DNA from 3 places in the Streptomyces sp. NPDC058000 genome. Region 3 is predicted to be linked to each of the others. Evidence: riboswitches for the same ligand, from Rfam matches in the RefSeq annotation. Region 3 holds a riboswitch; each other region holds the start of a gene.

Region 1 (10,385 bases), on a different contig from region 3:
CGGGAGAACGGCGTCTTCGTCATCGGCGAGGGCGCCGAGTCCATCGGTCGGGCGGGGGCCCGACGGCGGCAGCGCCGGCGGCTGGCCGATGCGCTGGCCGTGGCGGGCCGCGAACTCGGCGCCGCCGTCTACTTCGCCGTCTACCGCGAGGGCGAGGTGGAGGTGGTGGCGATAACCGACGATCCGGCGCGGCCGCCCGTCGAGGAATGGGCCGACTTCCGCTCCACCGCCCACACCCATGCGATCGGGCAGTGCCTCCTGGCGCAGCTCGACGAAGCGACCCGGAAAGAGCACTTGGCCCGCTATCCGGTGCAGTCGATGACGCCCTTTTCGGTGCGTTCCGAGGGTGATCTGCTGAATCGGCTGGCTACGGTGCGTCGCGGCCAAGTTGCCTATGATCGCCAGGAATATGCCTTGGGCACGGTGTGCTCGGCGATTCCCATCCGGGTCGGCTCCGCCGCCGCGACACTGGCGGTTTCTCTTCCTGCGACGGAAGCGCACCGATTGCATGCAGTTACGGAACGACTACGGAAAATGGCGGAGACGGTACTAACGACACTCGCCTTCTCTATCAGTATCTGAAAACTCACTCCTTGTGATCTGCCTGCATGTGACCGACGATGGCGTCAATAGGGCTTCCAGGGATGATTCCCGGCCATCTCCGATCAAGCGCGGGGCAGTGGTTGATGAACGACACGGTTCAGGCAGAAGTGATCATGAGCTTCCTGGTCTCGGAGGAGCTCGCCTTCCGGATCCCGGTGGAGCTGGAATTCGACAGCGCCGATCCCTACGCCGTCCGGCTCACCTTCGATCTCCCCGGGGATGCGCCCGTGACCTGGGTGTTCGGCCGTGAACTGCTGCTGGACGGGCTGAGCCGGCCGGCCGGCGAGGGGGACGTCCGGGTCGAGCCGTCCTCCCCCGAGCACCTCAGCGATGTCTACATCAGCCTTCAGGTCGGCGCCGAGCGGGCTCTCTTCCGGGCCAGCGCACCGCCGCTGATCGCCTTCCTGGATCGCACGGACCGCATCGTTCCGCTCGGCAAGGAGGAGGTCTGCGACACCCTGGAGGCCGCGCTGGACCGGATCCTTACGGAGGCTCCGGCCGGCTGATACCGCCGACCACAGCCCGTTCACTCCCCCTGTCGCCGCCGCCCGGCCAGCTGCCGATCGTCCCTGCCCTGTCGCCCCAACGCCCTTCGCCCGCCCGACCCTTCCCCCCTCGGCCCGTCTCGCTTCCGCGCTGCGCGCTCAGTGCTTACGGCGTCGCCCGTGCGCCGCGCGCCGCCCGCCGCGTCCCCCGATGGCCGGCACCCGCCCCGTCCCGCCCGGCACCGGACGATCCGCCGAGACCACCAGGGCTGCCAGCAGCGTGGTCACCGGCACCGACGCGACCAGCCCGATGCTGCCCACGAGGGTGCGGACGATCTCCTCCGCGACCACCTCGCTGCTGGCGACCGTACCGACGCTGCTCTGTGCGATCGAGAACAGCAGGAGCAGGGGCAGTGCGGCGCCCGCGTAGGCCATGACGAGGGTGTTCACCACCGACGCGATGTGGTCCCGCCCGATCCGCATCGCCGCGCCGTACAGCTTGCGCCAACCCGCCGACGGATCGGCCTCCTTCAGCTCCCAGACCGCCGCGGTCTGGGTCACCGTCACATCGTCGAGCACCCCCAGTGAGCCGATGATGATCCCCGCCAGCAGCAGACCGCGGATCTCGATGTTCGGGTACAGCCCGTGCACCAGACCGGTGGTGTCGTCCGTGTTGCCGGTCAGCAGCGCCCAGCGGGTGAAGATCGAGCCCAGCAGCCCGATGAGCAGCAGGGAGGCGAGGGTGCCGAGCACCGCCACGGAGGTACGGGCCGTCAGCCCGTGGCACATGTAGAGCGCGATCAGCATGATCGCGCTGCCGCCGACCATCGCCACCACCAGCGGATCGGAGCCCTGGAGGATCGCCGGGAGGATGAACAGCGTCAGCAGGCCGAAGCTGGTGGTCAGCGCCACCAGCGCCAGCACCCCGCGCAGCCGCCCGACGATCACCACCGCAACGGCAAAGATCGCGGCCAGCACCCACATCGGAACGGTGCGGTCGACGTCGGTCACCGCATACTGCAGATCCCTCGGCGCCTTGGGGGAGTAGGAGACGACCACGTCCTGCCCGGTCGTGTAGTGCCGCGGGGCGTCCGGCGTCACCACCGTCTGGAAGGTCCGGCCGGCGTTCTCCCCCGTGGTGACCTTGACCGTCGCCTGCTCGCAGGGCTTGTCGCGGGACGCGCCGGCGGCCGGCGGTTGGCCCCCGGGCGCGGTGGGCTGCGGCTGCTGCTCGGCATGTACCGCCGCGCAGTTCACCTCCTCGACCTTGGTGATCCGGGCCTTCTCGGTGGGTTGGTCGAAACCCACCCCCGACGGCTTGTGGGACGGCGCGCCACCGGGCCAGAGGACGATCAGACCGACCGCGACCGCGGCCGCGAACGGGATCAGGACGGCGGCGATGACCTTGCGCAGATGCCGGGAGACGGGGGCGGCCGGCCCGTGGCTGTGCGTGTGCGCAGGGCCGGCGGCGAGGTGCTGGGCTTCGGGAGGGCTCACCGCCCGATCATCGCAAGAACCCGTGGGCCCCCTGTTCACACCGCGGCATCGGCCGCTACCGTGGTGGCACCTTTGCAATCGCGGGAGCTCGGAGCACCGGGCTGAGAGGGCGCTGACCTCCGTCCCAGCGGTGTTTCACGTGAAACACCGGATGACGGAAGCCGCTGCGTCGACCGCCGAACCTGTTACCGGGTAATGCCGGCGTAGGGAGTTGGGTCTACATGACTCTGCAGGATGCACGCACGCCTGAAAACGGCTCGACCGACGGCGAAAAGCCGCAGATCGGCTGGCACAAGGGCTATGTCTCCGGATCGCGTCCGGACCTCCGGGTCCCGGTCCGGCGGGTGCACCTCACCAACGGCAAGGACGTGACGCTCTACGACACGTCAGGGCCGTACACCGACCCCAATATCGAAACCGACGTCCGCCGCGGGCTGGCGCCGCTGCGGGAGAACTGGATCATCGCGCGCGGCGACACCGAGGAGTACGCGGGCCGCCCGATGCGTCCCGAGGACGACGGGGTCAAGCACACCTCACCGCGCGGTGGCCTGCGGAACCTCGACGCGGTCTTCCCCGGCCGGCCGCGTCAGCCGCGCCGTGGCCGGGCCGGCACCCCGGCCACCCAGCTCGCGTACGCCCAGCGTGGCGAGATCACCGCGGAGATGGAGTACGTCGCCCTCCGCGAGAACGTCTCCCCCGAGTTCGTACGGGACGAGATCGCCGCCGGCCGGGCGGTGCTGCCGGCCAACGTCAACCACCCGGAGATCGAGCCGATGATCATCGGCAAGAACTTCCTGGTGAAGGTGAACGCCAACATCGGCAATTCCGCGGTCACTTCCTCCATCGAGGAGGAGGTGGAGAAGATGACCTGGGCGACCCGTTGGGGCGCCGACACGGTCATGGACCTCTCCACCGGCCGCAACATCCACACCACGCGCGAGTGGGTGCTCCGCAACTCCCCCGTGCCCATCGGCACCGTCCCCCTCTACCAGGCGCTGGAGAAGGTCGACGGCAAGGCCGAGGAGCTGACCTGGGAGATCTACAAGGACACCGTCATCGAGCAGGCCGAACAGGGCGTCGACTACATGACGGTGCACGCCGGTGTGCTGCTCCGCTACGTCCCGCTCACCGCCAACCGGAAGACCGGCATCGTCTCCCGCGGCGGCTCGATCATGGCGGCCTGGTGCCTGGCGCATCACCAGGAGTCCTTCCTCTACACGAACTTCGAAGAGCTCTGCGACATCCTCGCCGCCTACGACGTCACCTTCTCCCTCGGTGACGGCCTGCGTCCCGGCTCCATCGCGGACGCCAACGACGAGGCGCAGTTCGCCGAGCTGCGGACCCTCGGCGAGCTGAACACCATCGCCAAGCGGCACGGCGTGCAGACCATGATCGAGGGCCCGGGCCACGTCCCGATGCACAAGATCAAGGAGAACATCGACCTCCAGCAGGAGATCTGCGAGGAGGCCCCGTTCTACACGCTCGGCCCGCTCACCACCGACATCGCGCCCGCCTACGACCACATCACCTCCGGTATCGGCGCCGCGATGATCGCCTGGTGGGGCACCGCGATGCTCTGCTACGTCACGCCCAAGGAGCACCTGGGCCTCCCGGACCGCGACGACGTCAAGACCGGCGTCATCACGTACAAGATCGCGGCCCATGCGGCGGACCTCGCCAAGGGCCACCCGGGCGCCCAGGATTGGGACGACGCGCTCTCCGACGCCCGCTTCGAGTTCCGCTGGGAGGACCAGTTCAATCTGGCCCTCGACCCGGACACCGCCCGCGCCTTCCACGACGCGACGCTGCCCGCGGAACCGGCCAAGACGGCCCACTTCTGCTCGATGTGCGGGCCGAAGTTCTGCTCGATGAAAATCTCCCAAGACATCCGTCGCGAGCACGGCGGTGCCCTGGCGATCGACGCCGACGCCGGAATGGCCGAGAAGTCACGGGAGTTCGCGGCGGCCGGCAACCGCGTCTACCTGCCGATCGCGGACTGAACGGACAGGGCGGGCGTAACGAACTGAGCGGACCGGTCCGACCGGGCGGAGCGCTCAGCGGTACGGAACGGGACCGGCCCGAAGACGCGCGTCGCGTGCGCCTTCGGGCCGTCCGTCCGTTGCCGGGCACCACGACGCACCGCTGCGCCGGTGCCTACTCCGGCCGGTTCTCGGGACCGCCGTAGTCCGGGCTGGTGAAGTCCGGGCTTGAGTAGCGGGGCCGGGACCAGGACGTGCCGGCGTCGGGACTGGTGAACCGCGGGCGGGTGTAGCCGAGCGTGGGGGTACGGCGCTCGGGCGCCGGCACGGCACGGGGGACGTACCGGACCGGATCGTCCGCGGGGTCGGCCGCGGGATCGGCCAGGGCCTCGCGGAGGAAGGGCAGCAGCCCGCGGTCCAGGAGGGCCTGTTGCCAGGCGTCGTGGGCGCTGTCCAGCGCGGCGGCCCGCTCCTCGGCCGCGGCGTCCCGCGTCGTGCCGTTGCGCAGCGCGGTGACGACCACGCAGCCCATGGCGACCAGCGCGCCGGCGGCGGCCAGCCCCGCGAAGACCCAGCCGACGCTGACCAGCGGTCGGGAGACGGCCGGGTCCGGGTCGACGGCGCGCAGCACATAGCCGATGACGAGGAAGAGCACGGCCGCGATCCCGGCGAGCACCGGCACGAGGACGGTGGCCATCGCGGCAACCCCGAAGCCGGCCGTTTCGGCGGCCGCCTCGTCGTCCTCGGTGGCCGGTCCGGTGCGCTCGTCAGAGGTCTGGTCCGCTGACGGGCCGCCCCCACCGGCGCCGGAAACGGCGGACGTCGGTGCGCGCAGCGCGGTACGCAGCTGTATGTAGCGTTCGTATTCGGCCGTCGCGCAGGCGGCGATCGCGCTGGTCGCGCTGAGCGCCATCATGCGCAACTGCTCGGTGCTGAGCCGGTTTCCGGTGACGGCGGTGAGCTCGTCCGGGCGGGTTTCGGCGGTACGCAGCGCCTCATCAAGGATCCGCGCGAATTCCGCGCGGTCCTCGTTCAGCAGGTGCGGAGCGCTGTTCATGTGGATCCCCCGAAGCTCCGTAGGGCCGTACGGGCCGGCCTGGGCCGGGCGCCGGGCGGAAACGGAGGAGAGCCTGCTACGGATAGACCGATGGTAGAGCGCCTCCGGCGCGGGGTGACAGAGAGTTTGCGGAATTTGCGTACTGCCGCGACCGGATTCCGTCCTGCTCGGTCACCCGCCGGAGTGGTGCCTGACCGTTGACCGGAGCGTCAGCCGGCCAGCGGGAGTTGGCATACCAGCAGCTTTCCGGCCATCGTGACACCGCCGTCCATGGCGATGGCCAGACCGTCCGCGTAGACGTGCGGACCGGCCACCGCGGTCCCCTCGCCCTCGCCGTCCTCCGCGCCGACCTCGCCCAGCAGGTACGGGATCGGGCTGTGGCCGTGCACGACGCGGTTGCCGCCGTAGGCGTCGAGCAGTTCGCGGACGGCCTGTGCGCCGGCCTCGTCGCGGAAGGCGAACCGCTTGGTGAACTTGCGGAAGAGGTCCCAGACTTCGTCGGCGTCGCTGCGCGTCAGTACGTCGTGGACGGTGTCGTTGACCGCCTCGATCGAGTCGCCGTATTCGAGGTAGGCGGTGGTGTCGGAGTGCACGAGCAGATGCCCGTCCTCCTCCATCACGGCGTCCAGGCGGGCCATCCACTGGAGGTGGTGGTCCTCCAGCCGGTCCATGTCGGTCTTCTGGCCGCCGTTGAGGAGCCAGGCCGCCTGGAATGAGGCGGTGCCGGCGCCGGACTGGACGGGGGTGTCGCCGAACCGCTTGGCGCCCAGCAGCAGCAGCTCGTGGTTGCCCATCAGGGCCTTGCAGTAGCCGCCGGCCGCCGCGGCCTCGGCGGAGAGCTGCATGACCAGGTCGATGACGCCGATGCCGTCCGGGCCGCGGTCGGTGAAGTCGCCGAGGAACCAGAGCCGGGCGTTGCCGGCCGCCCATGTGCCGTCGGCGTCGATCAGCCCTTCGGCCGCCAGCGCGGCGCGCAGCTCGTCGTAGTAGCCGTGCACGTCGCCGACGACGTACAGCGGGCCCAGGCCGTCGGCCGCGGGGGCCCCTTCCTGCGCCGGCAGCACGGAGGGGTGGTCGATGAGGGTGTCCGTACGACCGATGACCGGCAGGTCGCGGGCGGTCGGGGTGTACTCCTCGGGCATCTGCACCGGGGGTGCGACGGGTGCCTGGAGCGGCGGTCCGGCCGGCGCTCCGGAGGGCGCCGCGGGTGGCGGAACGGATGCCGGAGGTTGTGCCCCCATGGTCCACACCATGGGTCCCTGACTGGCCCCCTGAGTCATCGACCCCTCCACCGTTGCGCCGCCGTGCACCTCTCGGACCTTTGCCTGGTCGACGGCGGTCCGCGGTGTCGTGCGCCCATCATAGGAACGCCGCTCGCGGGTTGTGACGCACCCGGGGGTGATCAATCCTGCGAAGCCCGGCGTTCGCGATGGATTTCTCCCGGGATCACCCTGTTTTTTCCTCGGCGGAGCGGGCGCCCGGAGTTCGTCGGTGCGCCCCGGCCCGCCGTGCCGGGGCGCACTCAGTCGCCGGCCGGGCCTCGCGGCGGGCTGACCGTCGTCCGTGGGGAGCGGCGCTGTGAGGAGGTCCGCACGATCAGGTCGGTCGGTATCACCTGTTCGACCGGGCAGCTGCCGTCGAGCCCTTCGATGGCGTCGATCAGGATCTGGACCACGGCGGTGCCGATGCGCCGCGGCTTCAGCGAGAGCGTGGTGATCGGCGGCTCGGTGGTGGCGTAGACGGTCGACTCGCTGCAGCAGACCAGCAGTAGGTCGTCCGGTACCCGCAAACCGTAGCGCCGGGCCGCGGCGAGCAGATCGGTGCCGTTGGGGTCGAAGAGCCCGTAGACCGCGTCCGGCCGGTCCGGGCGGGCCAGCAGTCGGTCCGCGGCCACGGCGCCCGCCCGCGGGTCGTACGCGGGATAGGACTCGTAGACCGGGTCCTGGCCGATCCGCTCGCACCAGCTCAGGTAGGCGGTGGTCGACAGTCGGGTGTAGGTGTCGGTGGTGGTGCCCGTGAGCAGGCCGATGCGGCGGGCGCCGGCCTCGGCGAGGTGGTCGAGCAGGCCGAGGACGGCCGCCTCGTGGTCGTTGTCGACCCAGCCGGTTACCGGGAGGGAGCCGCCGGGGCGGCCGTCGGAGACCACGGGGACGCCGTGTCGGACGAGCTCGGTGACGACGGGGTCGCCGTCGGCCGGGTCGATGACGACTGTGCCGTCGAGGGCGACGTTGGACCAGACGTCGTGCCGGGAGGTCGCGGGCAGGATGACCAGTGCGTAGCCGCGGGCCAGCGCGGCGGAGGTGGCGGCTCTGGCCATCTCGGCGAAGTACGCGAACTCGGTGAAGGTGAAAGGTTCATCCCCGTAGGTGGTCACGGTCAGGCCGATGAGGCCCGACTTGCCGGTACGGAGCGTGCGGGCGGCGGCGGACGGGCGGTAGCCCAGCCGATCGGCCACCTCGCGGACATGGCTACGGGTGGCATCCGGAAGCCGGCCCTTGCCGTTGAGCGCGTCGGAGACAGTCGTGATCGATACACCGGCTGCGGCGGCCACGTCCCGGATGCCCGCGCGTCCCAGTCGGCGACCGGTCGACCGGCCCACCTGGTGCTTCCCTGCTGCTGTCATGGCGAGCCGATAGTAGGGCTCGGTACGGCCATTCGCGGGTGACCGACGACGACGGAGAGAAGGCACGTTTCTGCATGGTGACGTGCCATCAATTACCTTGCAATGCAAGGGTGTTGCTTATTTTAGTGATCATTTTATGGGAGGGATGAGTGCCCCGCCTGGCGATCCGCCCAGGTCTCGAAGAGGTCTCAAGTCACCTTGACGAGGGATGCGCGCCACGGAGCGAGCCACCGGCGCGCGGGGTTCTGCATAGCGCGCCCCCAGGGATGCGCGCCCGGCGCTCGCCACGGTGGAGCCCGCGGAAGGACTGTCCCTTCAGGGCCTGACGCCGGACGGGGCAATCCTCATAAGGTGTGCAGTATTGGAGTCGAGAGGGACGGTTGAGGAGGACCTGCGGTGAGCGAGAAGACCCCGAGGCTGCGTGCTGCGCTGGACGGTATTCCCACCTACAAGCCGGGGCGGCCGGCGGCGACCGGCGGTCCGGTCACCTACAAGCTGTCCTCCAACGAGAACCCCTACCCGCCGCTGCCGGGCGTCCTGGAGAGCGCGGTGGCGGCCGCCGGATCGTTCAACCGCTACCCCGACATGGCGTGCACGGGCCTGATGGCGGAGCTTGCCGACCGGTTCTCGGTGCCGGTGGACCACCTGGCGACCGGCACCGGGTCGGTCGGCGTGGCCCAGCAGCTGATCCAGTCGACGTCCGGTCCCGGGGACGAAGTGATCTACGCCTGGCGGTCGTTCGAGGCGTACCCGATCATCACCCAGGTCTCCGGTGCGACGTCGGTGCGGGTGCCGCTCACCTCCGGTGAGGTGCACGATCTGGAGGCGATGCTGGCGGCGATCACCGAACGGACCCGGCTGATCTTCGTCTGCAACCCCAACAACCCCACCGGCACCGTCGTGCGCCGTGCGGAGCTGGAGTCCTTCCTGGACCGGGTGCCGGACGATGTGCTGGTGGTGCTGGACGAGGCGTACCGGGAGTTCGTCCGCGACGCGGACGTGCCGGACGGGATCGAGCTCTACCGCGACCGTCCCAATGTGTGCGTGCTGCGCACCTTCTCCAAGGCGTACGGCCTGGCGGGGCTGCGGTTGGGCTTCGCGGTGGCGCACCCGGAGGTGGCCGCCGCGCTGCGCAAGACGGCGGTGCCGTTCGGCGTCAGCCAGCTCGCGCAGGAGGCCGCGGTGGCGTCGCTGCGCAGTGAGGCGGCGCTGCTGGAGCGGGTCGACGCGCTGGTCGCCGAGCGGGCCCGGGTCTACGACGCGCTGGTGACGCAGGGCTGGACCGTCCCGGTGTCGGAGGCGAACTTCGTCTGGCTGCGGCTGGGGGACCGGACCACCGAGTTCGCCGAGGCGTGCGAGCGGGCCGGGGTGGTCGTGCGGCCGTTCGCGGGGGAGGGCGTGCGCGTGACGATCGGGGAGAAGCCGGCGATGGATCTGTTCCTGCAGGCGGCGGAGGAGTTCCGCAAGGCGCTGTAGTCGGTTTCCGGTCCGCTGGTAGGCGATGTGCCTTCCAGCGGCGGAGTTCTCTGAGGCCGTGGGTCCCGCCGGACCCGCGGCCTCAGGCGTCTGTGGCCTCAGACCTTCTGGACGTGGATGGCGTCGCCGCCGCGGACGGTGGCCAGTGCGCGCGGGTCGCCGTCGATGCGGCCCAGGACGTTGCAGGGGGAGGCGAGTCGGGACTCTCCGCCGCGGGATATCGGGGTCGGGCCGTAGGGGAGCGCGAGGGCGTTGCCCTCGGTCCAGAAGGCGACCGTGCCGGGTTCGACGACCTGGCGGGCGTCGGTCTCCAGGGCGGGGGCGAGCCCGGTGTCGAAGTAGACCTCCTCGCCCCAGGTGTGTGCGGTGGCCTGGATCGGCAGGGCGGCGAGGAGCGTGGTGGCGGTCGGGGTGTCGTCGAGCGTGGCGGTCACGTGCCCGGCGGGCCAGGAGATGCGGATCTTCATGGCGACGCATTCAACAATATGTTGAAGCTGTGCGGAAGGGTGCGCACATAACCTCGGCATAAGCGTTCACGGGCCATGGATTCGAGCGTGACCGCAGTCACGTACCCCCCTTCCCCAAGGTGTGAATGCCATGGGAGATAATGCTTGTGAATGTGAACGCGTTCACAAGCTCGCGTCTGGTATGTGCTGCTTTGTGCT
Region 2 (10,385 bases), on a different contig from region 3:
CCCGGTGTCCCGCAGCCCAGGGGGTCGGTGGGGGTTCCCAACCACGCAACACCGCGGGTCGTGTCCCGGCAGGGCCGTCGACGGGCCAGGAGCGCTCTGATGTCGGAGCTGCTGGGCTGGTGGCCCGAGCCACCTCGACGTGTGCGGTTGAAGCCTTGGCCACGCCTGCCTCGCCGATCACTCCCACAGTCGGTACGGCGGACAGAGCGCACATAGCGAGAACGGGGAGTGGATACCGCTTTCCTCGGTGGTCCCGAGCTGCGGAAGGTGCCCGCTCCGGAACCGTCCGATTCGGTGCCGGTCCGTCCGTCGAGCTTGCTGGGGGGCCGTGGCGCCGGCCCAGCGGGTGTCGCGGAACCGTGCGCTGGATGTCGGGACGCCGGGCAACCGGTCCGGTCCGCTGTCCTCGCCGCATGTGCTGCTTTCGCGTCGGGGTGGAACCTCGCGGACCGGTCAGGTGCTGTCGTAGGGACGGAGGGCATGTGGGGCGGGGGTGCCGGGATTGCCGCTCGGTGCGGCCGGTGAGTCGTCGCATGTGTTGACCATGGCGGATGCGGAACCGGCGTGGGGATCTTGGTCAAAAGCTGTGGATGACGGGCCGCTTGTGGATAACGGCGTCACTCGACAGGGGCGCGAAATGGTGCGTGTCGCCCGGTGCATCGCCCGTCCCGTACACTTCTGATGGCGATCCGGGTCACCGGGTCGACTTCGCACGCCCCGCCACCAGTGCACCAGTCCCTTTCGGGCAGCACGTCGGCCGCGCTCTCGGTCCTCGGAAGGTTCCACACGGTTCCTCCCCTGGCAGGCGCGTCGGGGCGTCAGGCACTGCGGCCGGCCGGTCGCAGTGGAACCGAGAAACAAGGAGTACGGCCATGGCCGTCGTCACGATGCGGGAGCTGCTGGAGAGCGGCGTCCACTTCGGTCACCAGACCCGCCGCTGGAACCCGAAGATGAAGCGTTTCATCTTCACCGAGCGCAACGGCATCTACATCATTGACCTGCTCCAGTCGCTGTCGTACATCGACCGCGCCTACGAGTTCGTCAAGGAGACCGTTGCCCACGGCGGCTCGGTCATGTTCGTCGGTACGAAGAAGCAGGCCCAGGAGGCCATCGCTGAGCAGGCGACCCGCGTGGGCATGCCCTACGTGAACCAGCGCTGGCTCGGCGGCATGCTGACCAACTTCTCGACCGTCTACAAGCGTCTGCAGCGCCTCAAGGAGCTGGAGCAGATCGACTTCGAGGATGTGGCCGCCTCCGGCCTCACCAAGAAGGAGCTCCTGGTCCTCTCCCGCGAGAAGGCCAAGCTGGAGAAGACCCTTGGCGGTATCCGCGAGATGCAGAAGGTGCCCAGCGCCGTCTGGATCGTGGACACCAAGAAGGAGCACATCGCCGTCGGTGAGGCGCGCAAGCTCAACATCCCGGTTGTCGCGATCCTCGACACCAACTGCGACCCGGACGAGGTCGACTACAAGATCCCGGGTAACGACGACGCGATCCGCTCCGTCACCCTGCTCACCCGCGTGATCGCCGACGCCGTCGCCGAGGGCCTGATCGCCCGTTCCGGCGCCGCCACCGGCGACCAGAAGCCGGGCGAGAAGGCCGGTGAGCCGCTGGCCGAGTGGGAGCGCGACCTGCTCGAAGGCGACAAGAAGTCTGACGAAGAGGCCGCCAAGGTCGAGGCCCCGGCCGCCGAAGCCGAGCAGCCGGCCGCCGAGGCCGACGCTCCGGCTGCCGAGGCCGAGAAGCCGGCCGAGCAGGGCTGACCTCCAGGACCGGTTGATGACGGCGGGGGAGAGTGCCACAAGCGCCTCCCCCGTCGTTCACCCGTAGATCTTTCGACTTTCGCGATTCCGAGAAGAGATTCACAGACCATGGCGAACTACACCGCCGCTGACGTCAAGAAGCTCCGCGAGCTCACCGGCGCCGGCATGATGGACTGCAAGAAGGCCCTGGATGAGGCCGAGGGCAACGTCGACAAGGCCGTCGAGGTCCTGCGCGTCAAGGGTCAGAAGGGCGTCGCCAAGCGCGAGGGCCGCTCCGCCGAGAACGGCGCTGTGGTCTCCCTGATCGCCGACGACAACACCTCCGGCATCATCGTGGAGCTGAAGTGCGAGACGGACTTCGTCGCCAAGGGTGAGAAGTTCCAGTCCGTCGCCAACGCCCTCGCCGCGCACGTCGCCAAGACCAACCCGGCCGACATCGAGGCCCTGCTCGCCTCCGAGATCGAGGCTGGCAAGACCGTCCAGGCGTTCGTCGACGAGGCCAACGCGAACCTCGGCGAGAAGATCGTCCTGGACCGCTTCGCGCAGTTCGCCGGCGGCTACGTGACGGCGTACATGCACCGCACCATGCCTGACCTGCCGCCGCAGATCGGTGTCCTCGTCGAGCTCGACAAGGAGAACGCCGAGGTCGCCAAGGGCATCGCGCAGCACATCGCCGCCTTCGCCCCGAAGTACCTCTCCAAGGAGGACGTCCCGGCCGAGGTCGTCGAGGCCGAGCGTCGCGTCGCCGAGGAGACCACCCGCGCCGAGGGCAAGCCCGAGGCCGCACTGCCGAAGATCGTCGAGGGTCGCCTCAACGGCTTCTTCAAGGACGCGACGCTGCTCGGTCAGCCGTACGCGCTCGACAACAAGAAGTCCGTCGAGAAGGTCCTCCAGGAGGCCGGTGTCACCCTGAAGCGCTTCTCGCGCATCAAGGTCGGCATCTGAGCCTGCCGCGAAGGCAGCGAATGACTTACGGCCCCGCTAGGGTCGTACGCAGTCGGCCGCTCATCGGTCGGCCGCAGATGTGACGAGGAGGCCATTGCCGGACAGGGATCTGACCAAGACCCACGGCAATGGCCTTCTTCGTATGTGCACGAGGAGAGCTCAATGAATCACGGTGCCGACGGCGCGGACACACACAAAGCCGGGAACGGCGGCAGGCGGCGCTTCCTTCTGAAGCTGTCGGGCGAGGCGTTCGCCGGTGGCGGAGGACTGGGTGTCGACCCCGATGTCGTGCACGCCATCGCCCGCGAGATCGCCGCGGTGGTTCGTGACGGCTATGAGATCGCCATCGTGATCGGCGGCGGCAACTTCTTCCGCGGTGCCGAACTGCAGCAGCGCGGTATGGACCGGGCCCGCTCCGACTACATGGGCATGCTCGGTACGGTCATGAACTGCCTGGCCCTCCAGGACTTCCTGGAGAAGGAGGGCATCGACTCCCGCGTCCAGACGGCGATCACCATGGGCCAGGTCGCGGAGCCGTACATCCCGCTGCGCGCGGTGCGCCACCTGGAGAAGGGCCGGGTCGTCATCTTCGGCGCCGGCATGGGCATGCCGTACTTCTCCACCGACACCACCGCCGCCCAGCGCGCCCTGGAGATCGACGCCGAGGCCATGCTGATGGGCAAGAACGGTGTGGACGGGGTCTACGACTCCGACCCCAAGCGGAACCCGGACGCGGTCAAGTTCGACGCCCTTGAATACGGCGAGGTCATCACCCGCGACCTGAAGGTCGCCGATGCCACCGCCATCACGCTGTGCCGGGACAACAAGCTCCCGATCCTCGTGTTCGAACTGCTCGCCGAGGGGAACATCGCGCGTGCGGTGAAGGGTGAGAAGATCGGCACGCTCGTCAGCGATCAGAACACCCGGGCCTGACGGCCTCAACTGCCGTGATTCCGCACGGGCGTCGGCCCGTGCGGGCGGCAACCCCCGGTCGTGGGAAGACCTCGGTACGGGGATGGACAACCGCCTGCCGGTCGGACACCGTGCAGGAGAAGACGCGCGGCAGGGGCGAGGCTCTGCTTCTTACCGAAAAGACCAGGAGCAAGTGGTGATCGAAGAGATCCTCCTCGAAGCCGAGGAGAAGATGGAGAAGGCCGTCGTGGTCGCCAAGGAGGACTTCGCCGCGATCCGCACCGGGCGTGCGCACCCGGCGATGTTCAACAAGATCGTGGCGGACTACTACGGTGCCATGACGCCCATCAACCAGCTGGCATCGTTCTCGGTTCCGGAGCCGCGGATGGCCGTGGTGACCCCGTTCGACAAGAGCGCACTGCGCAACATCGAGCAGGCGATCCGTGACTCGGACCTCGGCGTCAACCCGAGCAACGACGGCAACATCATCCGTGTGACGTTCCCGGAGCTCACCGAGGAGCGCCGCCGCGAGTACATCAAGGTCGCCAAGAACAAGGCCGAGGACTCGAAGATCTCGATCCGCAGCGTGCGGCGCAAGGCCAAGGAATCGCTCGACAAGCTTGTCAAGGACAAGGAGTCGGGCGAGGACGAGGTACGTCGCGCCGAGAAGGAGCTCGACGACATCACCGCGAAGTACGTCGCGCAGGTGGACGAGCTCCTCAAGCACAAGGAATCCGAGCTCCTAGAGGTCTGATGAACGAGTCATCCTGGGGGACCCCGCCCGGCGCCGGCCAGTGGGGACCGCCCGATCACGGCCCGGCCGCCTCGCTGCGCGGTGCGGCGCCCCCCGTCCCGGCGGGTCCCCTGCACGACGGGGGCGGCGCGGCGCAGACTCGGCCCATGCCCATCGTGCCCGAGCCGGGCGGACACCAGGACGACCATCGGGACATCCGGGATAACTCGGACGACCGGGGGGCTGCTCGCCGGAGCGGCCCCCTGTTCCGCGACGACAGGCCGCAGGAGCCCATGCCCACCTCGCTCCCCGGGTCCGACAACGACCCAGTGAAACCGCAGAAGAAGAGCGCGGGGCGCAATCTGCGCGCCGCCATAGGGGTCGGTGTCGGACTCGGCGCGGTCATCCTCGCTTCGCTCTTCGTCTACAAGCCGGTGTTCATCGGCGTCATAGCGATCGCCGTTGTCGTGGGCCTGTGGGAACTGACCTCGCGGCTGGCGGAGCGCAAGGACATCCGGGTGCCGCTGGTCCCGCTCGCGATCGGCGGCACCGCCATGGTGGTCGCCGGATACGTGCGCGGCGCCGAGGGGGCATGGGTGGCGATGGCGCTCAGCGCGCTCGCCGTCCTCGTCTGGCGGATGACCGAGGCGCCCCAGAACTACCTCCGGGACGTCACCGCCGGAGTCTTCGCGGCCTTCTACGTCCCGTTCCTGGCAACCTTCGTGGCCCTGATGCTGGCGGCCGCGGACGACGGGCCGCAGCGGGTGCTGACCTTCCTGTTGCTGACGGTCGTCAGTGACACCGGGGCCTACGCGGTCGGCTGGCGCTTCGGGAAGAAGAAGCTCGCGCCGCGGATCAGCCCCGGTAAGACCCGCGAGGGACTCGTCGGCGCGGTGCTCTTCGCGATGGCGGCGGGCGCGCTGTGCATGCAGTTCCTGATCAAGGATGGCGTTTGGTGGCAGGGCTTGCTGCTCGGCCTCGCGGTCGCGGTCAGCGCCACCCTCGGTGACCTCGGCGAATCCATGATCAAGCGGGATCTGGGCATCAAGGACATGGGCACCCTGCTGCCCGGCCACGGCGGCATCATGGACCGACTGGACTCCCTGCTGCCGACCGCCCCCGTGGTCTGGCTGCTATTCGTGATCTTCGTGGGATCGGGCTGAGCGCCGCCGGTTACCCTTGAAGGGCGCGTCGCACATTCGCGGCGCGCCCTTTCCGCCCCCGCGACCGCGGGGGTGATCCGTGAGGCCTCCTGGTTCCGGCTCTGTCCGGCCCCTGGTTCCGCGTCGGCAGAAGCCGCCCGGCCTCGTTGCGCAGAGGAGTTTCCGCTCATGGCCCGCCCCGCCCCGGGAGAACTGACGTTTGTCGCCCCCCGCGGCGCCAAGAAGCCCCCTCGGCACCTCGCCGACCTCAGCCCGGTGGAGCGCCGCGAGGCGGTGGCCGCGATCGGCGAGAAGCCGTTCCGCGCCAAGCAGCTGTCGCAGCACTACTTCGCCCGCTACGCGCACGACCCTGCGGAGTGGACCGACATCCCCGCCGCGGCGCGCGAGAAGCTGGCGGCGGAGCTGCTCCCGGACCTGATGTCGGTGGTGCGGCACATCTCGTGTGACGACGACACCACCCGCAAGACCCTGTGGCGACTGCACGACGGCACCCTCGTCGAGTCCGTCCTGATGCGCTACCCGGACCGGGTCACCATGTGCATCTCCTCGCAGGCCGGCTGCGGTATGAACTGCCCGTTCTGCGCCACCGGACAGGCCGGCCTGGACCGGAACCTCTCCACCGCCGAGATCGTGCACCAGATCGTCGACGGGATGCGGGCGCTGCGCGACGGCGAGGTGCCCGGTGGGCCGGCGCGGCTGTCCAACATCGTCTTCATGGGCATGGGCGAGCCGCTCGCCAACTACAAGCGGGTGGTCGGCGCCGTCCGGCGGTTGACCGACCCCGAGCCGGACGGGCTGGGCCTCTCCCAGCGCGGCATCACCGTCTCCACGGTCGGGCTGGTCCCGGCGATGCTGCGGTTCGCCGACGAGGGCTTCAAGTGCCGGCTCGCGGTGTCGCTGCACGCGCCCGACGACGAGCTGCGGGACACCCTCGTGCCGGTCAACACTCGCTGGAAGGTCCGCGAGGTGCTCGACGCGGCGTGGGAGTACGCCGAGAAGTCCGGTCGCCGGGTCTCGATCGAGTACGCCTTGATCCGCGACATCAACGACCAGGCATGGCGCGGTGACCTGCTGGGACGGCTGCTCAAGGGCAAGCGGGTCCATGTCAACCTCATTCCGCTCAATCCGACGCCGGGTTCGAAGTGGACCGCCTCGCGGCCCGAGGACGAGCTGGCGTTCGTGCGGGCCATCGAGGCACACGGCGTGCCCGTGACCGTTCGGGACACCCGGGGCCAGGAGATCGACGGTGCGTGCGGACAGCTCGCCGCCTCGGAGCGCTGAGCCACCCGCTGGTACGGTGTCGTCGAACAAATGCACATTCCGACAGGGGAGCGCCACAGCGCTGAGAGTGCGGACACGTCGTAGCCCTACGGCGCCCGCAGACCCTTGAACCTCGCCCGGGTCATTCCGGGTAGGAAGTTCGGTCGTCACTCATGCTGTTGCGCCCCGCCCACCGTCCGTTGCCGAACGTCACCGACGCAGAACGCAGCGGACACCGGGCGGGGCCGCGTCTCTTCCTGGCCAGCCAGGAGGAATCAGTGAGCACCACCAGCAGGATCACCGCGGCAGCGCTGGCTGCCGCGGCCGGTATGACCGCACTCGCCGGGTGCGGCAGCTCGGGTACCGGCGGCAGCAGCGCCGACGCCAAGACCGTCACGCTCGTCAGCCATGACTCGTTCAACGCCTCCAAGTCCGTCCTGGCCGCCTTCGAGAAGGAAAGCGGCTACAAGGTCAAGGTGCTCAGGGGCGGGGACGCCGGCAAAGCCGTCAACCAGGCGATCCTGTCCAAGGACAACCCGCAGGGCGACGTCTTCTTCGGCATCGACAACACCCTGCTCTCGCGCGGCCTGAACGCCGGCATCTTCACCCCCTACAAGGCCAAGGGCTTGGACGGCGTCCCGGCCGACCTGCAGCTCGACAAGGGCGCCCACCGGGTCACGCCCCTCGACTACGGCGACATCTGCGTCAACTACGACCGCGCTTACTTCACCCAGCACAAGCTCGCGCCGCCGCAGACCTTCGACGACCTGCTCAAGCCGCAGTACAAGGGGCTGCTCGTCACGGAGAACTCCGCCACCTCCTCTCCGGGGCTCGCCTTCCAACTCGGCACCATCGCCACCCACGGCGAAGCCGGCTGGCCGGACTACTGGAAGAAGCTCAAGGCCAACGGTGTCGAGGTCGTCGACGGCTGGGAGCAGGCGTACAACGAGCGCTTCTCGGGCTCCGCCGCCGGCAAGGGCAAGGGGGACAAGCCGCTGGTGGTCTCCTACGCCTCCAGCCCGCCCGCCGAGGTCATGGGCAAGAACCCCGCCCCCAAGGAGGCCCCGACCGGCGTCGCGACCGGCACCTGCTTCCGGCAGATCGAATTCGGCGGTCTGCTCAAGGGCGCCAAGAACGAGAAGGGCGGCAAGGCGCTGCTCGACTTCCTCCTGTCGAAGAAGTTCCAGGAGGACATGCCGCTGCAGATGTTCGTCAACCCGGCACGCACGGACGCCAAGGAGCCGGAGCTGTTCACCCGCTACGGCGCCAAGATCGACAAGCCGGCGGCGCTCGCACCGGAGACGATCGCCAAGAACCGTGACCAGTGGATCAAGCAGTGGTCCTCGCTCGTTCTGAAGTAGCCCGCAGCCGCCGCAGGGGGCCCGCGCGAGGAACGGCGGTACGGCTCGGGCTGATGGCCGTGCCACTCGCCTTCTTCGCGGTGTTCTTCGCGTACCCGGTCGCCGTGATCGTCGGCCGGGGGCTGAAGGACGGCGGACAGTGGCAGCTCGGCCGGTTCAGTGCGGTGCTCGGTGATCCGGACGTCCTCCACGTGCTGTGGTTCACCCTGTGGCAAGCCGCCGCCTCGACCGCGTTGACGCTGCTGGTCGCCCTGCCCGGCGCCTACGTTTTTGCGCGTTTCGACTTCCCCGGCAAGCAACTGCTGAGGGCGGTGGTGGCGGTGCCGTTCGTCCTGCCCACCGTCGTCGTCGGCTCCGCCTTCCTGGCGCTGGTCGGACGGGGTGGACTGCTGGACGACCTGTGGGGCGTTCGGCTGGACACCTCGGTATGGGCGATCCTGCTGGCGCACGTCTTCTTCAACTACGCGGTTGTCGTCCGTACCGTCGGCGGACTCTGGGCCCAGCTCGACCCGCGTCAGGAAGAGGCGGCACGGGTCCTGGGAGCCGGACGGTTCGCGGCCTGGCGGAAGGTGACGCTGCCCGCGCTGGGCCCGGCCGTTGCCGCCGCGGCGCTGATGGTGTTCCTCTTCACCTTCACCTCCTTCGGAGTCGTGCAGATCCTGGGTGGGCCGACCTTCTCCACGCTGGAGGTGGAGATCTACCGGCAGACCGCCGACTTCCTGGACCTGCCCACCGCCGCCGTCCTGACGTTGATCCAGTTCGCGGCCGTACTGGGCCTGTTGGCGCTGCACGCCTGGACCGTGCGACGCCGCGAATCCACCCTGCGACTCGTCGACGCCTCCCGGACCGCTCGCCGCCCGCACGGCCCGGGCCAATGGGCGCTGCTGTGGGGCACGCTCGCCCTCATCGCCGTGCTGCTCGTCCTGCCACTCGCCGTGCTCGTCGAGCGGTCCTTCGCCGGGCCGGACGGCTACGGGCTGGTCTTTTACGAGACGCTGCGTGACGCGGCGTCCGCCGACAGCACCTTTGCCGTCGCCCCCCTCGACGCCCTCTGGAACTCCCTCGCCTACGGCGCGGCGGCCACCGCGATCGCCCTCCTGATCGGCGGCCTGGCGGCGGCCGCACTCACCCGCTCCCGGGCGGAGACCGGTCCGTCCGGGCGGACACCGATGATCACCCGGCTCCTGCGTGGCTTCGACGGGCTGCTGATGCTGCCCCTCGGGGTCTCCGCCGTGACCGTCGGCTTCGGTTTCCTGATCACCCTCGACAAGCCGCCGCTGGACCTGCGGGCCTCCTGGTGGCTGGTGCCACTCGCGCAGGCCCTGGTGGGCGTGCCGTTTGTCGTCCGCACGATGCTGCCCGTCCTGCGGGCGGTCGACAGCCGGCTGCGGGAGGCAGCGGCCGTCCTCGGCGCCTCGCCCTGGCAGGTCTGGCGCGAAGTGGACCTGCCGATGGTCCGGCGGGCGCTGCTCATCGCGGCAGGCTTCGCCTTCGCCGTATCGCTCGGCGAGTTCGGCGCGACCGTCTTCATCGCACGGCCGGACCAGCCGACCCTGCCGGTGGCCGTCACACGACTGCTGGGCCGCGCGGGGGAGTTCAACTACGGCCAGGCGATGGCCCTGTCGACCATGTTGATGGTGGTGTGCGCGGGCGCCTTGCTGGCCCTGGAACGCATCCGCACCGACCACTCCGGGGAGTTCTAGATGACGGCACAGGCCGGGACCACGGCACCGGAAATGCTGCGGCTGGACGGCGTCACCGTCCACTTCGGCACGCCCGGCGCGCGCCCCGCCCTCGACGGGGTGGACCTGGACGTCGCCGCGCACGAAATCGTCTGCGTCCTGGGCCCCAGCGGGAGCGGCAAGTCCACTCTGCTGCGGGTGGTGTCCGGACTGCAGCACGCCGACGAGGGGGCGGTGCTGCTGGAGGGGCGCGACCAGGCGGGGGTGCCCACGCACCGGCGCGGCGTCGGGCTGATGTTCCAGGACCACCAGTTGTTCCCCCAGCGCGACGTCGCGGGAAACGTCGCGTTCGGGCTTCGGATGCGGCGATCTCCCCGTGCCGAGCAGGAACGCGCGGTCACCGAACTGCTGGACCTCGTCGGGCTGCCGGGCGCCGAGCGGAGGGCCGTGGCGTCGCTGTCCGGCGGCGAGCAGCAGCGGGTCGCGCTGGCCCGTGCGCTCGCCCCACGCCCGCGGCTGCTGATGCTGGACGAGCCGCTTGGGCAGCTGGATCGGGGGCTGCGTGA
Region 3 (8,597 bases):
CTGCATCTTGGCGTGCAGGAAGTACTGGTTGATCGCGGTCAGCTCGGCGGTCAGCTGCTCGTTGAGGAATTCGATGACCTCGGGGTCGCCCTGCATGGCTGCGGGCCCCTTTCACGCGAGTTCTGGGCAAGTGCCGCGCATCCTCGCACCGCGCCAAGCGGCCGTCCAGTAAGTTCACACTTAGTACGAGTTGCCCGATTCCGTCCCGCCCTGGTCATCGGCACCCTTCGGGGTCTGACACCATGGGGGCATGGGTCAGCCGGAGAGTCGCGAAGAGGAGCCTGTGCTGCCTCCGGGACAGCGGCTACAGCGGGGCTGGCCAGTGACCCACTACGGACCGGTCCCGAAGTTCCGCCCCGAGCGCTGGGAGTTCCGGGTCTTCGGCGCGACCGCCGACGGCGCCAAGCACTGCTGGACGCACGAGGAGTTCACGGCCCTGCCGTACACCACCGTCGTCGCCGACATGCACTGCGTCACCAAGTTCAGCATGCTCGGCGCCGAATGGGGCGGCGTGCTGACCCGGACCATCCTGGAGCTGGCGCCGCCCGCGCCGGAGGCCACCCACGTGATGGTGTGGGCCGAGTACGGCTTCAGCTCGAACCTCCGGCTCACCGACTTCGGCGCGGAGAACTGCCTCTTCGCCACCCACCGCTCCGGCGAACTGCTCACCGCCGAACACGGCTTCCCGGTCCGGCTCATCGTGCCGCACCTCTACGCCTGGAAGGGCCCCAAGTGGGTCCGCGGCATCGAGTACATGACCGCCGACCGCCGCGGCTTCTGGGAGGAGCGCGGCTACCACAACCTCGGCGACCCCTGGCAGGAGCAGCGCTACTCCTACCAGGAGGAGCCGGGCGAGGGCCCGGAACTCTAGAGCCGCCCGCCGGTCCGGTATCCGCTCAGGGCACCCGCAGCTCCTTCAGCCGCGCCACGTCCGCGGCATGGCCCTCCTCGCCGCCCGGGGTCTCGATCACCAGCGGGACGCCGCTGGTCGCGGGGTGGGCGAACAGCTCGGCGAACGGTTCCGCGCCGATGTGGCCGGCGCCGATGTTCGCGTGCCGGTCCTTGTGCGCGCCGACCACGTCCTTGGAGTCATTGGCGTGGATCAGCTTCAGCCGGCCCTCGCCGGTGACCTCCACCAACTCGTCCAGCAGCGCCTTCATGCCACCCGGCGCCGCCATGTCGTGCCCGGCCGCGAACGCGTGGCAGGTGTCCAGGCACACCCCGAGCCGCGGATGCCGGTCCAACGCGTCGAAGTACGGCCCCAGATCCTCCGCCAGCGAGCACAGCGAGGCGCCCTGGCCGGCCGTTGGCTCCAGCAGCAGCCAGGGGTCGTCGTCCCGCGTCAGCTCGTCCAGCAGCGGTCGCATCTCCGCCCTGACCTGCGCCAATGCTGTCTCCCGTGGACGCCCGCCGGTCGCCGAACCGGTATGCACGACCACCCCGAGCGCGCCGATGTCCCGGCCACGACGCAGCGAGTGGCGCAGCGACACCACGGACTTCTCGACCGTCGCCGCGGTGTGCGACCCGAAGTTGATCAGGTACGGCGCGTGCACGTAGGCGGGGATGCCCTCCTCGGCGCACGCCGCGCGGAACGCCGCGTCCTGCTCGGGATTGCCGGGCGGGGTCGCCCAGCCGCGCGGATTGGCGACGAAGACCTGGACGGCCTCGCAGCCGATCTGCCGGGCGTACGGCAGGCCGACCTTGGCCAGGCCGCCGGCCACCGGCACATGGCCGCCGACCGGATTGCGTGCGCGGGCGCGCTGCGCGGCGCCCTCGGGGGACAGGGGAGTACTCACCCTCCCAGGGTGCCAGGTGCCCCGCGGCCGCCCGCAGGGCACCTGGGCGGAACTACAGCGCGCCCTTCAGCCGGATGGTGATCGTGCTGCCCTTGGGCGCCTGTGCACCGGCCGCGACCGACTGGGACGCGACGCTGTCCTGCGGGAACAGGAACGGCTTGTCCACCGTGACCTTGAAGCCGAGGTCGGTCAGCGCCTTGGTGGCGTCCGCGGTGTTCTTGCCGCCGACGTCCGGGACGGTGACCATCTCCGGGCCCTTGGAGAGCGTCAGGGTGACGGTGTCGCCCTTGCCCAGCGTGGTACCCGCGCCGGGCGACTGGCGGGCCACCGCGTCCTTGTCCTGCGGTGCGAAGACCGGCTGATCGGCGAACTGGACCCGGAAGCCGGCCTGCCGCAGGGCCGCCGCGGCGTCCTCCCTCGCCGAACCGACCACGTTCGGCACGTCCGCCGGCGCGCCCCGGCTGACGGTGAGCGCCACCGCGGTGTCCGGCCGCCGGGTGCTGCCAGCCGCCGGGTCCGTACGGATCACCGACCCCTTGGCGACCTCGTCGCTGAACGCCCGGGTCTCGGTGCCCGGCACCAGGCCCAGGTCGCGCAGCTTGCGCCGGGCGTCCGCGAGCGGAGTGCCGGCCAGGTCGGGGACGGCGACCTTCTCCGGGCCGCGCGAGATGACCAGGGTGACCGTGCCGTTGCCGCGGATCCGCAGGCCGGTTTCCGGATCCGTCGCCATCACGTGGCCGCGTTGGACGTTGGCGCTGAAGCCGCGCTCCACCTTGATCCGCAGTCCCGCGTCGTGCAGCGCCTTCTGTGCCTCGGCCTGCGTCATGTCCAGTACTGCCGGGACGTGGGTGAACTGGCCGACGTTGATGTACCAGATGCCGGTGCCGAGGCCCAGGACCAGCAGCACGGCCGCCACGATCGTGGCGGTCCGCCGCCGCCGGACCCGCCCGTCGGCCGGTGCCGCGGGCGGTGTGGGCGGGGGCCGCAGCCGGGTGGTCCGGCCGTCCGCAGGTGCGGCGTCCGCCGGCGGCATCTCCAGTCGGCTGGTGCGGTTCAGCTCCGCCTGGCCCTCGACGGGCAGCGCGAGCTGTACGCCCGCCGGGCGCGGTATCACGTCGGTCCGCTCGTCGTCCGCGGTCGGCTCCTTGGCCTGCGGCGGGACGAGGTCGAGCTGTGCGTCGGTCAGCTGCGCGCGGGCCGAGCGGGCCCGGGCGAGCAGCGCCACCGCGTCGTGCGGGCGCTGCTCGGGGGCGCGGGCGGTGGCCGCCGCGACCAGCTCGTCCAGCTCGGGTGCCAGGCCCGGCACCAGCTCGGAGGGCGGGGTGACGTCGTCGTGCAGGTGGCTGTAGAGGATCTGCGCCGCGGAGCCGCCGGTGTGCGGCTTGCCGCCGGTGAGCATCTCGTAGAGCACCACGCCGCAGGCGTAGACGTCGACCCGGGCGTCCGCGGTGCCGTGCTCCATCTGCTCGGGGGCGAGGTACGAGACGGTGCCCAGGACCGAGCCGGTGGAGGCGGTGGTGTGCGTGTCCACCGCGCGCACCAGGCCGAAGTCGGCGACCTTGACCCGGCCGTCGTCGCCGATCAGGACGTTCTCCGGCTTCATGTCGCGGTGCACCAGGCCGGCGCGGTGCGCGGCCCCCAGCGCGGCCAGGATCGGCTCCAGGATGTCCAGCGCGGCCCGCGGCTGGAGGGCGCCGCGTTCGCGCAGCACATCGCGCAGGGTGCAGCCGGCGACGTACTCCATCGCCAGATAGACGTAGGTGCCGTCGGTGCCCTGGTCGAAGACGCCGACCACGTTCGGGTGCGAGAGCCGGGCGACGGACTTGGCCTCGCGGATGAAGCGGTCGACGAACGCCCCGTCCACGGCCAGGCTCGGGTGCATCACCTTCAGGGCGAGCACGCGGTCCAGCCGGGTGTCCACGGCCTGGTAGACGGTGGCCATGCCCCCGGCGGCGATGCGCGCCTCGACGCGATAGCGACCGTCGAGCAGCTGGCCCACGAGAGGGTCCTGCAACGTCGTATCCACGGCAGACGAGTCTACGAGCCCGAACCGACACCCCGGACGCCCCGGCCGCACCTGCCCGGGAACGCAGCGGAACCGTGACAACGGGGCGGACGGCGGTCCGGGGCCCGGCGCGGAATAATCCGGACCCGGCGGTGGTCGCACGAAGGGGTGGCGCCCGCGGCCGCGACGCCACACCGCACCAGAGGGGGGACCTGATGACGACGCTCCAGATCGGCGCGCTGGCCCGGCGGACCGGCACCACCGAGCGGCTGCTGCGCTACTACGAGGAGCAGGGGCTGCTCAACCCCCGGCGGACGGCCGCCGGCTACCGCGTCTACCAGGAGGCCGACGTCGCCCAGGTCCGCCGGATCCGCACCCTGCTGACCTCCGGGCTGAACACCGCCACCATCGCGCAGGTGCTGCCCTGTCTGCGGGACGACGACGGTCGGCTGGTGCCCACGTGCCCGCAGCTGGTCGGCGAGCTCCACCGGGAGCGCGCCCGGCTCACCGGCTCCATCGAGGCCCTGATGGCCTCCCGGGACCTGCTGGACGAGGTGATCACCGCCGCGCCGTCGGAGTTCACCGCCCCGCCGGAACTCGCGGACGGGGTCGGGGCGGCGGCGGACCGGGTGGGCGCGGCCGCCGGACCGGCCTGAGCCCGCCGCCCGCCCCCACTTCCACGGCGCCGCGGACCCGGCCACGATCCACCCGGACCGGCCCCCTAGAAGGCCGGCCGCTCCGGGTCCAGCTCCGCGACACCGTCGATCGGCGAGGACGCCAGCGCGAAGTGGCGGCGGGGGATCCGGCCCGCGCGGTGGGCCAGCCGGCCCGCCTCCACCGCGTGCCGCATCGCCGCCGCCATCAGCTCCGGTTCCTGCGCCCGGGTCACCGCCGACGCCAGCATCACCGCCGCGCAGCCCAGCTCCATGGCGAGCGCGGCGTCCGAGGCGGTGCCCGCGCCCGCGTCCAGGATGACCGGGACGCCCGCGCGCTCGGTGATCAGCTGGAAGTTGTGCGGATTGCGGATCCCGAGGCCGGAGCCGATCGGCGAACCGAGCGGCATGATCGCCGCGCAACCCACGTCCTCCAGCTTCCGGGCGAGGACGGGGTCGTCGTTGGTGTACGGGAGGACGGTGAAGCCGTCGTCCACCAGGGTCTCGGCGGCGTCCAGCAGCTCCACCGGGTCGGGCAGCAGGGTCCGCTCGTCGGCGACGACCTCCAGCTTGACCCAGTCCGTGCCGAGCGCCTCCCGGGCGAGCCGGGCGGTGAGCACCGCCTCGCCCGCGGTGAAGCAGCCGGCGGTGTTCGGCAGCACCCGGATCCCGTTCCGTTGCAGCACGGACAGCACCGAGCCCTGCACGGTCGGGTCCAGCCGCCGCATGGCGACGGTCGTCAGCTGGGTACCGGAGGCCAGCAGCGCGCGCTCCAGGACGCCGAGGCTGGGCGCGCCGCCGGTGCCCATGATGAGCCGGGACCGGAACGCGGTGCCGGCGATGGTGAGCGGGTCGGCGTCGGCGGTGGGTGCCACGGGGGAGGTCCCCCGCTCCACTGCGGTGTCGGCCATGGCCATGATTCAGCCTCCCTGCACGGCGGTGAGCACTTCGACGCGATCGCCGTCGCCGAGCGCGGTGGTGGACCACTGGGTGCGTGGCACCACGGTCTCGTTGACCGCGGCGGCCACCCCGGCCGACGCCCGGGACAGCGTGGCGACCAGCCGGTCGAGGGTCAGCCCGCCCGGGATCCGGCGGGCCGCCCCGTTGACGGAGACGGACACCGTGGGGCCGTCGGGGGCGTCAAGGGCATCGGGAGTAACGGGGCTGCTGGGGGTGCCGGGGGTATTAGGGGCACTCATACGGGCTGCTCCTCAAGGGCGCGGAGGCGCGCTGCCCCCTGGGTGAGGGGGGAGAAACGCGCGGGGGAGAAGGGGCGGGCCTCTTCCGGGACGGTTCCGGTGGCCAGCACCTCAGCCATCACGTCACCGGTGACCGGCGTCAACAGGACACCGTTGCGGAAGTGGCCGGTGGCCAGGTGGAGGCCGGGCAGCTCGGTCGGCCCGAGCAGCGGCGCGTTGTCGGGGGAGCCGGGACGCAGCCCGGCGCGGCTCTCGGTCAGCGGCAGCTCGGTGATGCCCGGGACCAGCTCGTGGGCGTCCCGCAGCAGCTCGTAGACGCCGCCCGCGGTGACCGTGGTGTCCCAGCCCAGCTCGTCGCTGGTGGCGCCGAGGACCAGTTCACCGCTCTCCCGGGGCACCAGGTAGACGGGATTGCCCCGGACCACGGCCCGTACGGTGCGGGAGAGGAACGCCTGGCCGCCCGGGGGCGGGTTCGGCAGCCGCAGTCGCAGCACCTGTCCCTTGACGGGCCGCACCGGCGGCCGCACCGCCTCCGGGACGCCGGCCAGCCGACCGCTGTGGCTGCCCGCGGCCAGTACGACCTGACCGGCCGCCAGCCGCGTCCCGTCGGCGAGTTCGGCGCCCGCGGCGCGCCCGCCGGCGGTCGTCAGGCGCTCCGCCGACGCCCGGTGGAAGACCACCCCGGCCCGCTCGCAGGCGGCCAGCAGGGCGCTCGTCAGCCGCCGCGGATCGACCTGGTGGTCGCCGTCCACCCGGAGGCCGCCGCGCACCCCGGGGGCGAGCATCGGTTCCAGTCGGCGGCACTCGCGCCCGGTCAGCCACTGCGAGTCCAGACCCGAGCGGACCTGGAGGGCGTGCAGCTCCCGTAGGTGGGCACGGTCGTCGGCGTCCAGCGCGACGGCCAGGGTGCCGCACCGCCGGTAGCCGATCCGCTGCCCGCTCGCCTCCTCCAGCTCCTCCGTGAAGCGTGGATACCGGCGCGCCGAGGCCAGGTTGAGCCCCAGCAGGGTCTCCTCGCCGTAGTGCAGTTCGGTGACGGCGGCCAGCATGCCGGCCGCGACGGCCGCCGCGCCGCCGCCGGGCGCGGGGTCCGCCACCGCGACGCGCAGTCCGCGGCCGGCCGCCCGCCAGGCGGTGACCAGCCCGATGATGCCGCCGCCGATGACCAGCACATCGGGGTGCCGGCCGTCCGGCCGCGGCGGGTCCGATGGTGTGGCAGATGGATGCATGGGCGTCCAGCCCCTCCCTTCGCCGGCATGACCCGGATCAGGTTCGTACGGTCGGAGGCCGTCCAGCCTCCCTCTCAGCCCGGTCCGTCCGGGCTCCCGCGAGTGCGTGCAGCCGCCACCCTAATACGGGCCGCGACGCGTCGTAAGGGAGCGCCCGGGGACCGGACCCCGCCGCCACGGTGCATGACGCTGTGTCAGAGATCTCCTTGCGCGCTGCTGCGGGCCGCGTCGTCCGCCGTCCTAAAGTGAGTGGGTGAGCGAGCAGAGCAAGTCTCCCCAGGCCCCTGACCGCACGCCGCGCGTGGTGATCGCCGGCGCGGGGATGGCGGGTGTGCAGACCGCCGTGGCCCTGCGCGAACAAGGCTGGCGCGGCGCGATCACGCTCCTCGGCGACGAGCCCCACCAGCCCTACGACCGCCCCCCGCTGTCCAAGGCGGTGCTGCTCGGCAAGGCCGACGGCTCCGCGTTCGACATCGACTTCGCCGGCCTCGGCATCGACCTCCACCTCGGCAGCCCGGTCACCGCACTGCGCCCGGACGCGCACGTCGTCGAGACCGACCGGGGCCCGATCCGCTACGACCACGCCGTCATCGCCACCGGCGCCGAACCGATCCGGCTCCCCGGCAGCGAGGGGCTGGCCGACGTCCACCTGCTGCGCACCCTGGACGACGCCGAGCGGCTGCGGCCGGTGCTCGCCGCCCAGCACCGGATCGTGGTGGTGGGGGCCGGCTGGATCGGCGCGGAGTTCGCCACCGCCGCCCGCGAGGCGGGCTGCGAGGTCACCGTCGTCGAGGCCGCCGACCACCCGCTGGCCGGCGCCCTGCCCGCCGAGGTCGCGGCGTACATGACCGGCTGGTACGCGGACGCCGGAGCGGATCTGCGTACCGGCGTGCGGGTGGACTCCGTCGCCCCCGGCGCGGTGACCCTCGCCGACGGCACCACCCTGCCGGCCGACGCCGTCGTGGTCGGGGTCGGCGCCCGGCCCGCCACCGCCTGGCTGGCCGGCTCCGGCGTCGCCCTCTCGCCCGCGGACGGCTCGGTCCTGGCCGACGAGCGGCTGCGCACCTCCGTCCCCGACGTCTACGCGGTCGGCGACTGCGCCTCCTTCCCGTCGGCCCGTTACGGCACCCGGCTGCTGGTCCACCACTGGGACAACGCCCTCCAGGGGCCCCGCACGGTGGCCGAGAACATCGCCCACGGACTGGCCGAGGGCACGGTCTACGACCCGGTGCCCTACTTCTGGTCCGAGCAGTTCGGGCGGTTCGTGCAGTACGCCGGTCACCACGTGGACGCCGACGAACTGGTCTGGCGCGGCGATCCGGCCGGCGCCGCCTGGTCGGTGCTCTGGCTCCGCGGCGACGGCGACGGCGACAGTGCCGGCGGGGCGGGACGGCTGGTCGCGCTGCTGGCCGTGGGGCGCCCGCGGGACCTGGCCCAGGGGCGCCGGCTCATCGAGCGGGGCGCGCTGCTCGACCGGGAACGGGCGGCGGACGCGAGCGTTCCGCTCAAGTCGGCGGTCCGGTAGCGCAGTCCGCGGCCGCACGGCTCACCCGGCGGTGTGCACGCGCCGCCCGATGGCGATGCCCGGGTACCGGCTGTCAGTGGGAGGTGGCAGGCTTGTCCTGTGACCGAGATTGACGCAAACATCGATGGACTCGTCCCCGCCTGGCTCACCCTCCCCGACATCGCCGAAGAACTCGACGTCGAGGTGACCC

The links. A riboswitch is a leader RNA that binds a small molecule or an ion and turns the genes downstream of it on or off. The one in region 3 is predicted to bind thiamine pyrophosphate.
Region 1: linked by a shared signal. The riboswitch ahead of thiC (phosphomethylpyrimidine synthase ThiC) and the one ahead of thiO (glycine oxidase ThiO) in region 3 are both predicted to bind thiamine pyrophosphate.
Region 2: linked by a shared signal. The riboswitch ahead of ACFVT2_RS23005 (thiamine ABC transporter substrate binding subunit) and the one ahead of thiO (glycine oxidase ThiO) in region 3 are both predicted to bind thiamine pyrophosphate.

The regions. Positions count from the first base shown of each region.
Region 1 is NZ_JBHVQS010000001.1:355,699-366,083, reverse strand. Features, by position in the region: gene ACFVT2_RS01740 (IclR family transcriptional regulator) at 1-582, shown strand, start outside; gene ACFVT2_RS01735 (SsgA family sporulation/cell division regulator) at 687-1,109, shown strand; gene ACFVT2_RS01730 (YibE/F family protein) at 1,248-2,585, opposite strand; TPP riboswitch at 2,656-2,812, shown strand; gene thiC (phosphomethylpyrimidine synthase ThiC) at 2,807-4,585, shown strand; gene ACFVT2_RS01720 (hypothetical protein) at 4,740-5,621, opposite strand; gene ACFVT2_RS01715 (metallophosphoesterase) at 5,831-6,874, opposite strand; gene ACFVT2_RS01710 (LacI family DNA-binding transcriptional regulator) at 7,144-8,244, opposite strand; gene hisC (histidinol-phosphate transaminase) at 8,641-9,720, shown strand; gene ACFVT2_RS01700 (cyclophilin-like fold protein) at 9,819-10,187, opposite strand.
Region 2 is NZ_JBHVQS010000024.1:18,925-29,309, reverse strand. Features, by position in the region: gene ACFVT2_RS23040 (murein hydrolase activator EnvC family protein) at 1-214, opposite strand, end outside; gene rpsB (30S ribosomal protein S2) at 873-1,763, shown strand; gene tsf (translation elongation factor Ts) at 1,872-2,708, shown strand; gene pyrH (UMP kinase) at 2,871-3,641, shown strand; gene frr (ribosome recycling factor) at 3,817-4,374, shown strand; gene ACFVT2_RS23015 (phosphatidate cytidylyltransferase) at 4,374-5,516, shown strand; gene rlmN (23S rRNA (adenine(2503)-C(2))-methyltransferase RlmN) at 5,685-6,797, shown strand; TPP riboswitch at 6,832-6,952, shown strand; gene ACFVT2_RS23005 (thiamine ABC transporter substrate binding subunit) at 7,055-8,137, shown strand; gene ACFVT2_RS23000 (ABC transporter permease) at 8,191-9,840, shown strand; gene ACFVT2_RS22995 (ABC transporter ATP-binding protein) at 9,841-10,385, shown strand, end outside.
Region 3 is NZ_JBHVQS010000087.1:350-8,946, reverse strand. Features, by position in the region: gene bfr (bacterioferritin) at 1-96, opposite strand, end outside; gene ACFVT2_RS40420 (sulfite oxidase-like oxidoreductase) at 251-871, shown strand; gene ACFVT2_RS40415 (deoxyribonuclease IV) at 897-1,796, opposite strand; gene pknB (Stk1 family PASTA domain-containing Ser/Thr kinase) at 1,849-3,822, opposite strand; gene ACFVT2_RS40405 (MerR family transcriptional regulator) at 4,017-4,457, shown strand; gene ACFVT2_RS40400 (thiazole synthase) at 4,523-5,365, opposite strand; gene thiS (sulfur carrier protein ThiS) at 5,375-5,575, opposite strand; gene thiO (glycine oxidase ThiO) at 5,650-6,882, opposite strand; TPP riboswitch at 6,880-6,992, opposite strand; gene ACFVT2_RS40385 (NAD(P)/FAD-dependent oxidoreductase) at 7,136-8,407, shown strand; gene ACFVT2_RS40380 (Rv2175c family DNA-binding protein) at 8,507-8,597, shown strand, end outside.